2 linked regions of the Sediminitomix flava genome follow. The protein of the gene in region 1 binds, or shares a complex with, the protein of each later gene. Links are inferred from orthologs where the notes say so. Each region holds a gene or a part of one and is shown in the gene's direction. Other genes may lie near its edges.

Region 1 (5,426 bases):
TGTTGAGACAAACCTTGAAGGAATTGGTCTTGAAGAAGTTGGTGTAGCACACGACAGAGGTAAAGTATTGGTAAATGATTATTACCAAACTAACATCCCTAGCGTTTATGCTATCGGAGATATCGTTCATGGTCCAGCTCTTGCACACGTTGCTTCTCACGAAGGAATTATCTGTGTAGAGAAAATGTCAGGTATGACTCCTGAGCCAATGAACTACAACAACATCCCTGGCTGTACTTACACTTACCCAGAGATTGCTTCTGTAGGTTTCACTGAAGAAAAAGCAAAAGAAGCTGGTTACGATATCAAAGTGGGTAAATTCCCATTCTCAGCATCAGGTAAGGCATCTGCTTCTGGCGCGAAAGAAGGTTTCGTAAAAGTAATCTTCGATGCAAAATACGGAGAGTGGTTAGGATGTCACATGATCGGTATGAACGTAACTGAAATGATTGCTGAAGCAGTTGCAGCTCGTAAACTAGAAGCTACTGCTCACGAAATCATCACGGCTGTTCACCCTCACCCAACTTTGTCTGAGGCAGTTATGGAAGCTGTTGCTCAAGCATATGATGAGTGTATTCACCTATAATTCATAGGTTTTAACATAAATTTATTTTTGACCGTCACTTCTGAAAAGAGGTGGCGGTTTCTTTTTAAGTTTCTTTACGATTTTTTGAAAAGCATTTTTTAGAAATTATCCCTACTTTCTCACAACCAAATAGTTAAAAGACCGTATTGAAACATTGCAAGTTGCAATAGTATTAAAACAATTTAGACTCCTCACATTCGCTTTCAAGAACAAATCATATGAATATTAAGACCAAGTCTATTTATTTTTTTGTTCCACCTATAGAAAGCAGAAGTTTAAGGCTAAGTTGTCAAAGGTTTTTGTAAATTTGTATGTATGGGTTTGAGCTAAATCAACCCCTACTTTTTTGTATTGAATTCTTCATCCAAGTAATATGCTGGACTTTGTAACTAAAGCGTTCTCGAAGATTTTCGGAACCAAGTCAGAAAAAGATCTAAAGGAGATTCTTCCATATATCAAGCAGATTCATGCTGAGGGAGATAAGTTGTTGCAGATTTCTGATGACGAACTACGTGCTAAAACCATCGAGTTCAAAGAAGTCATCAAAGATCACCTTAAAGAAATTGATGGGGAAATCGCTCAGTTGAAATTACAGATTGACGAGAACCCTCAAATGGAAATTGAGGAGAAAGAAGAAATCTTCGGTAAAATTGATAAGCTTGAAGAGACACATGATAGCGAACTAGAAGTTGTTTTGCTAAACATCATGCCTCAAGCCTTCGCTGTTGTGAAAGAAACAGCTCGAAGATTGACTGAAAATAAGCAACTCGTTGTCACTGCCAACGACCACGATAAAGAAATGGCAGCCGCCAAATCAAATGTAACTATAGATGGCGACAAAGCGATCTGGAGTAACAAATGGATTGCTGCTGGAAACGAAATCGAGTGGAATATGATCCATTACGATGTACAGCTTATCGGTGGTATCGTATTGCACAAAGGTATGATTGCAGAGATGCAAACTGGTGAAGGTAAAACGCTTGTTTCTACCCTTCCTTCTTACCTAAATGCTTTGGCAGGAAAAGGTGTTCACCTAGTAACAGTCAACGATTATCTTGCTGTTCGTGACTCTGAGTGGAATGCTCCACTTTTCGAATTCCACGGAATGCGAGTTGATTGTATCGACAAACACCAACCACACTCTCAAGGTCGTATCTCGGCATACAAAGCAGATATTACTTACGGTACAAACAACGAATTTGGTTTCGATTACCTACGTGACAACATGGCACGTAGCCCAGAAGAGCAAGTTCAGTTGAAGCACCATTTCGCAATGGTCGATGAGGTCGATTCAGTTTTGATTGATGATGCTCGTACACCACTTATCATTTCGGGTCCTGTACCTGACGGTGATAAGCACGAATTCAATGAGTTAAAACCTTTGATCGATCGTTTGGTTAGCCAACAACGCCAATTGGCAATGAGCTTATTGAACGATGCGAAGAAACAAATCAAAGCAGGAGATAAAGACAATGGTGGTTTAGCCCTATTCAGAGCTTACCGTGCATTGCCAAAATATAAGCCGCTTATCAAATTCTTGGGTGAACCAGGAATGTTGCAATTGATGCAGAGCACCGAGAACATCTACATGGCAGAAAATAACAAACGTATGCCAGAAGCAGATGAGCCATTGTTCTTCACAATTGATGAAAAGCGTAACTCGGTTGATCTTACCGATAAAGGTATCGATCACCTAACGCAAAATCTTTCTAGCTCAGACAAAGAATTCTTTATCCTTCCAGATATCGGAATTGAAGTAGATGAGATTGAGAAAGATGAAAACCTTTCTGATGAGGATAAATTGCAGAAAAAAGATGAGTTGATCAGCAACTATTCTTTGAAAACGCAACGTATCCACTCAGTAAACCAATTGCTGAAAGCTTACACCTTGTTCGAAAAAGACGTTGACTACATCCTTGCGGATAATAAAGTCATGATCGTTGATGAGCAAACAGGTCGTGTAATGGACGGAAGACGTTATTCTGATGGTCTTCACCAAGCATTGGAAGCAAAAGAAGGTGCGAAAATTGAAGCGGCTACTCAAACTTACGCTACAATTACGCTTCAGAACTTCTTCCGTATGTACCACAAACTTTCGGGTATGACTGGTACAGCCGAAACAGAAGCAGGAGAATTCTGGGAAATCTACAAACTAGATGTAGTTTCTATCCCTACAAACCGTCCGATCCAACGTCATGACAGAGAAGATAAGGTTTATAAAACTGTACGTGAGAAATTCAACGCTGTAGCTCAAGAAATTCAAGAGCTTGTCGCTGAGAATCGTCCGGTACTTGTGGGTACAACTTCAGTTGAAAACTCAGAGGTATTGAGCCGTATGCTTCAAATGCGTAAGATTCCTCACCAAGTCTTGAATGCCAAACAACACGCTCGTGAAGCAGATGTAGTTGCACAAGCTGGTCTTCCTGGTCAAGTAACGATCGCTACCAACATGGCTGGTCGTGGTACTGATATTAAACTTAGTAAAGAAGTTAAAGACTCTGGTGGTCTTGCAATTATCGGTACTGAACGTCACGATTCTCGTCGTGTTGACCGTCAGCTAAGAGGTCGTGCAGGTCGTCAAGGAGATCCGGGTAGTTCACAATTCTTCGTTTCTTTGGAAGATAACTTGATGCGTATGTTCGGTTCTGACCGTATCGCAAAAGTAATGGACCGTATGGGACTTGAAGAAGGTGAAGTAATTCAGCACTCAATGATCTCTAAGTCGATTGAAAGAGCACAGAAAAAAGTAGAAGAAAATAACTTCGCAATGCGTAAGCGTCTTCTTGAATATGATGACGTAATGAACTCGCAACGTGAAGTAATCTATAAGCGAAGAAATCACGCACTTTACGGTGATCGTCTGACACTTGATATCATGAACAACTTCTACGATGTTGCCTTCAACATCTCAGAAGTAAACCAAGATAACTTCGATGCATTCAAACTAGATGTATTGAAATACTTGGGACTTCACACAAGTATCAAGGAAGAAGAATTCACGAAGTTGAAAGTAGAGCAACTAAGCGAAAAGCTTTATACTGAGGCTTACGGAAACTATAAGGCGAAAAACCAAAACATTAAGAATCGTGTCCTTCCTGTCTTCAACCAATTGAAAGAAGATAAAGGTGGTATCGTTGCTAATGTAGCTGTTCCTATTACTGACGGAAGACGCTTCATGCAAGTGAATGCTTCTCTTGATAAAGTAATTGATTCTGAAGGTGGAGAATTGGTACAAGTACTAGAGCAAAACATCATGCTTTCAGTAATTGACCAAGAGTGGAAAGAGCACTTAAGAGATATGGACGAGTTGAAACAACAAGTTCAGAATGCAGTCCACGAACAAAAAGATCCATTATTGATCTACAAGTTCGAAGGATTCCAACTCTTCAAAGGTTTCTTGAACACTGTAAATGAGGAAGCAACTTCATTCTTGTCAAAAGCACAAGTAGCTGTTGCAGACCCATCGCAGGTTCAACAACCACAAAGACCAGCACCTCGTCAGCCTGAGCCAAAATTGCAAGAGCAAAAAGCGGAATCTCAAGCAGTGAGTGGAGCTACAGCGCCTCGTCCACAGGCTCCTCAAAGTCCAGATCCTCGTCAGATGGCAACAAACACTCCTAAAGCAGAAGTGACTAAGCCAATCAAGTCTGAGAAAACATATCACAGAAATGACCGAGTAAATGTTCGTTACAAAGACGGAACGGTTAAAGAAAATGTGAAATTCAAGACTGTAGAACAGGACTTGGAACTGAATAATTGTGTTATCATTGAAGGATAAGCATTATCCTCATTATAATATTTGCCTCTGTCCTTTGTTGACAGAGGCTTTTTTTACAAAGTGATCTTTCATGATCTAAAAATGGTATATCCATGAAAAAGACTTTTATCCTAACTGCTGCTATCCTGATGGCATTTGTAAGTTGTAAAACTTCCAAAACAGCTTCAACAAGTTTCGATGCCGATCTTTCAGCTTATCGTTCTGAAATTGTAGCAGCTTCAGCCACAAAAGAAGAAGAGAAGCCTGAAGAAGAAGCTACGGAACCTGTAAACAGTTCTGATATTCCTGAAGGAGAAATGCACGAACAGATAGAGTCTATGATTGGTCAGATGGCTCAAAGAAATTACAGCAAAGTAGAAGGCTACCGTATTTTGATTTACTCTACAACAAGTCGTTCTATGGCAAATAAAGCCTACAACAAAGCGAAAGCCATTTATCATGAACCTGTTTATTTCAACTACGAACAACCGAACTACAAGATTTCTTTAGGTGATTATTACTCAAAAAGACTCGCTCATGAGAAATTGAGTATGCTAAAAGCTGATTATCCAAAAGCGATCATTGTAAGAGATTACATTAAAGTAAGTGAGTATTCGGTACTAAACCTTACTCCAGATACACTTCGCATTACTCCAGAAGAATATGAAAAATTACTTCTAGAAGATATCGAAGAAGAGAATTTACCAGAAGTGACTCCAGAATCGGAGTAATCTGCATGATTTCTGATAAAGAAAAAGCTCAAGTCTAATTGATATAGACTTGAGCTTTTTTATTTACTTTTTTACCACTCCTTGCAAAGTTTTAATCACATTCTTCCAATAATACCGATCGTAGAAAGTTTTTGGAGTTGGTAAATCTCCTTGCGTTTTTACCCTTATCAGATTCTGATAAAATTCCTCTACTTGGTTATCCTTACTAATCAACAGCTTTTCTCCACAGTCTGCTACTGCTATTCCTTCTGCTCCTGTAGCAAACGAAACCACAGTTTTTCCTAAACCAATAGCCTCGATAGCCTTGGTTTTTACTCCTCCACCAGAATAGATAGGATTCAATACCACATCT
Region 2 (2,828 bases), on another replicon or contig:
AAAGACCTGAAAATCAGAAGCGTACTCTTGTTGCACTTGGCCTTGGCCGTATCGGAAAGAGCGTAGAAAAAGAAACTACGCCTCAGATCAATGGCATGGTAGCGAAGGTGCAACACTTGGTTAAAGTTGAAGAGTTATAATATCTTTTGTACTTTTGCACATCCGCAATAGTACGATGTAGATGTTTGCATACTATAATCAGCATCTTAATTATGAAATTACATACATTACGTCCAGCAGCGGGAGCTGTAAGAAACAATAAAAGGGTTGGTCGTGGACAAGGGTCCGGAAAAGGTGGTACGGCTGCTAAAGGACATAAAGGAGCTCAATCAAGATCAGGTTACTCACGTAAACTAGGTTTTGAAGGTGGTCAAATGCCTCTTTACAGACGTGTACCTAAATTTGGATTTAAAAACCCAAATAGAGTAGCTTACACTCCTGTGAACTTAGACACGCTACAGAAGATTGCGGAATCTAAAGGGATTACTTCTTTTGGTCCTGCTGAATTCGTTCAATTAGGATTTGCTTCTAAGAACGAAAAAGTAAAGGTACTTGGAAGAGGTGAGCTCGCTACAGGAATCGAAGTTTCAGCACACGCTTTCTCTGCTTCAGCTTTAGAATCAATTGAAAAAGCAGGCGGGAAGGCTCAGACACTGTAAGAGCTATGAAATTTTTCACAACACTAAAGAACATCTTTTCAATCAAGGAACTCAGGGATAAGATTATTTATACCCTGGGCTTCTTGGCAATTTTTAGGCTAGGTTCGTTTATTGTTTTACCTGGTGTAGACACAGAAAGCTTGACAAGTCAGTCAGGTGGATTTTTGGGATTCTTAGATGTATTCCTAGGTGGGGCATTTAACCGTGCTTCTATCTTTGCCTTGGGTATCATGCCATACATCTCTGCTTCCATTGTGATCCAGCTGCTTTCTATGGCTATTCCTTATTTTCAGAGATTGCAAAAAGAAGGGGAGTCTGGAAGAAAGAAAATCAACCAGATTACTCGTGTTTTGACAATCCTAATCACATTTGGTCAGGGTACAGGATATTTGATGTCTACTATCCCGTCTGAAGCGATTATGGTTGAGCAAAGCTTCTTTATTGCTTCATCTTTGATTATTCTCACTGCAGGTACGGTGTTCTGCATGTGGCTAGGTGAAAAAATTACCGACAAAGGAATTGGTAACGGTATCTCTATGCTTATCATGGTAGGTATTATTGCCAGTTTACCAGGTGCAATCGTAGAAGAATTTGCCGCTAAGGGATCTCGCGGTTTCCTTATCCTATTTATCGAATTACTAGCATTCTTCATCGTAGTGATGGGAGTGGTATTGCTGTCTACAGCAGTACGTAAAGTGCCTATTCAGTATGCACGTCAGGTAGTAGGAGCTGGTGGTAAGAAAAAGACTTTGAACACAGGTCAACGTTCTTACTTACCATTGAAGGTTAACGCAGCAAACGTGATGCCTATCATTTTTGCTCAATCTCTTATGTTCGTTCCACCACTAATTGCAGGGGTGTGGCAAGAAGATTCAGATACTGCTAGAACTATTTACTATGCATTCTCTGACTTCACGAGCTGGCAATACAACCTAACGTTTGCCCTACTTATTATCCTTTTCACATTCTTCTACACAGCTATTACGATCAATCCACAGCAAATCTCTGAGGACCTTAGACGTAACAACGCATTTATCCCAGGTGTAAAACCAGGTGAGCCAACAGCTGATTTTATTGCAACAGTAGTGGATCGTATTACGATGCCTTCTGCAATTTATCTAGCTGTTATTGCTATTTTACCTGCGTTTGCAGCTTTGATGGGCGTGTCTCAAGGTTTCGCTAGATTCTTTGGTGGTACATCATTGATCATTATGGTTGGAGTAGTGTTGGATACATTACAACAAATTGAATCGTATTTGTTGATGCAACACTATGAAGGTATGATGAAGTCAGGTAATGTCAAAGGTAGACAAAACGTGGCTACAATGGCCTAATATTGCCTAATGGTATACTATAAAACAGATAGTGAAATTGAGCTTATGCGACAGAGTGCTGACCTTTTAGGTCGTACGCACGGTGAAGTTGCTAAGCATATCAAAGAAGGAGTGAGTCTTAGCCACCTTGATAAAATCGCTGAAGATTTTATCAAGGATCATGGGGCCACTCCTTCTTTCCTGAATTATAATGGTTTTCCTGCATCCCTTTGTATGTCTCTCAACGATGTAGTTGTACACGGAATTCCGAATGATTACGAGTTGAAAGATGGAGATGTCATTTCCATCGACTGTGGGGTTTACTTAAATGAATATCATTCTGATAGTGCATTTACTTATCCTGTAGGGAATGTAGCACCGGATGTGATGCAATTACTAAAAGTTACCAAAGATTCTCTTTATCTTGGTATCGAACAAGTAAAGGCAAACAACCGAATTGGTGATGTAAGTTTTGCAATTCAGGAATACGCTGAAAAACATGGATACTCTGTAGTAAGAGAGTTGGTAGGCCATGGATTAGGACGCAGTCTTCATGAAGAACCTGAAGTTCCTAATTATGGTAAACGAGGGCGAGGAATTAAATTCAAAAATGGTTTAGTAATCGCCATCGAGCCAATGATCAATATGGGGACACGTAATGTTGTTCAGGATAATGACGGTTGGACAATCCGTACTCGTGATTCGAAACCATCAGCTCATTATGAGCACACGGTGGCTTTCCATAATGACAAGGCAGAAGTCTTAACCACATTTAAGTATATAGAAGAAGTATTTAAATTCTGATATGCCAAAACAGTCGAATATTGTTCAGGACGGAACAATTGTAGAAGCACTT

Evidence for each region. The genes of interacting proteins can lie anywhere in the genome.
Region 2: the proteins of secA (region 1) and secY are in contact, whole or in part, in a crystal structure (PDB 3DIN), measured with the Thermotoga maritima proteins. The link is inferred for Sediminitomix flava from one-to-one orthologs. Residues at the interface, in WP_004082002.1 of Thermotoga maritima: Glu261, Ala262, Arg263, Lys300, Ala301, Arg302, Thr303, Ile304, Ile305, Leu323, Tyr324, Asp325, Pro326, Val329, Ser330, Tyr333, Ile336, Lys340, Phe345, Val349, Glu363, Phe364, Tyr374, Ser375, Gly376, Gly377, Glu393, Ile395, Thr482, Ser483; in WP_004081795.1 of Thermotoga maritima: Glu108, Gly109, Glu110, Glu111, Ala236, Glu237, Arg238, Arg239, Ile240, Thr241, Ile242, Gln243, Tyr244, Ala245, Arg246, Arg247, Val248, Thr249, Gly250, Arg251, Arg252, Val253, Tyr254, Gly256, Ala257, Ser258, Thr259, Tyr260, Leu261, Pro262.

What each region holds. Positions count from the first base shown.
Region 1 is NZ_QGDO01000011.1:150,397-155,822, forward strand. The notes cover bases 574-4,564. They hold secA (preprotein translocase subunit SecA), read left to right. Parts: upstream 574-959; coding sequence 960-4,364; downstream 4,365-4,564. Other genes in these bases: lpdA (dihydrolipoyl dehydrogenase), read left to right, coding at 574-586; BC781_RS24690 (SPOR domain-containing protein), read left to right, coding at 4,457-4,564. In the rest of the region: more of lpdA, read left to right, coding at 1-573; more of BC781_RS24690, read left to right, coding at 4,565-5,074; BC781_RS24695 (glycosyltransferase family 4 protein), read right to left, coding at 5,138-5,426. UniProt on the Escherichia coli protein: Required for protein export, interacts with the SecYEG preprotein conducting channel.
Region 2 is NZ_QGDO01000006.1:287,155-289,982, forward strand. It holds secY (preprotein translocase subunit SecY), read left to right. Parts: upstream 1-664; coding sequence 665-1,993; downstream 1,994-2,828. Other genes in the region: rpmD (50S ribosomal protein L30), read left to right, coding at 1-140; rplO (50S ribosomal protein L15), read left to right, coding at 213-659; map (type I methionyl aminopeptidase), read left to right, coding at 2,003-2,776; infA (translation initiation factor IF-1), read left to right, coding at 2,778-2,828. UniProt on the Escherichia coli protein: The central subunit of the protein translocation channel SecYEG. Consists of two halves formed by TMs 1-5 and 6-10.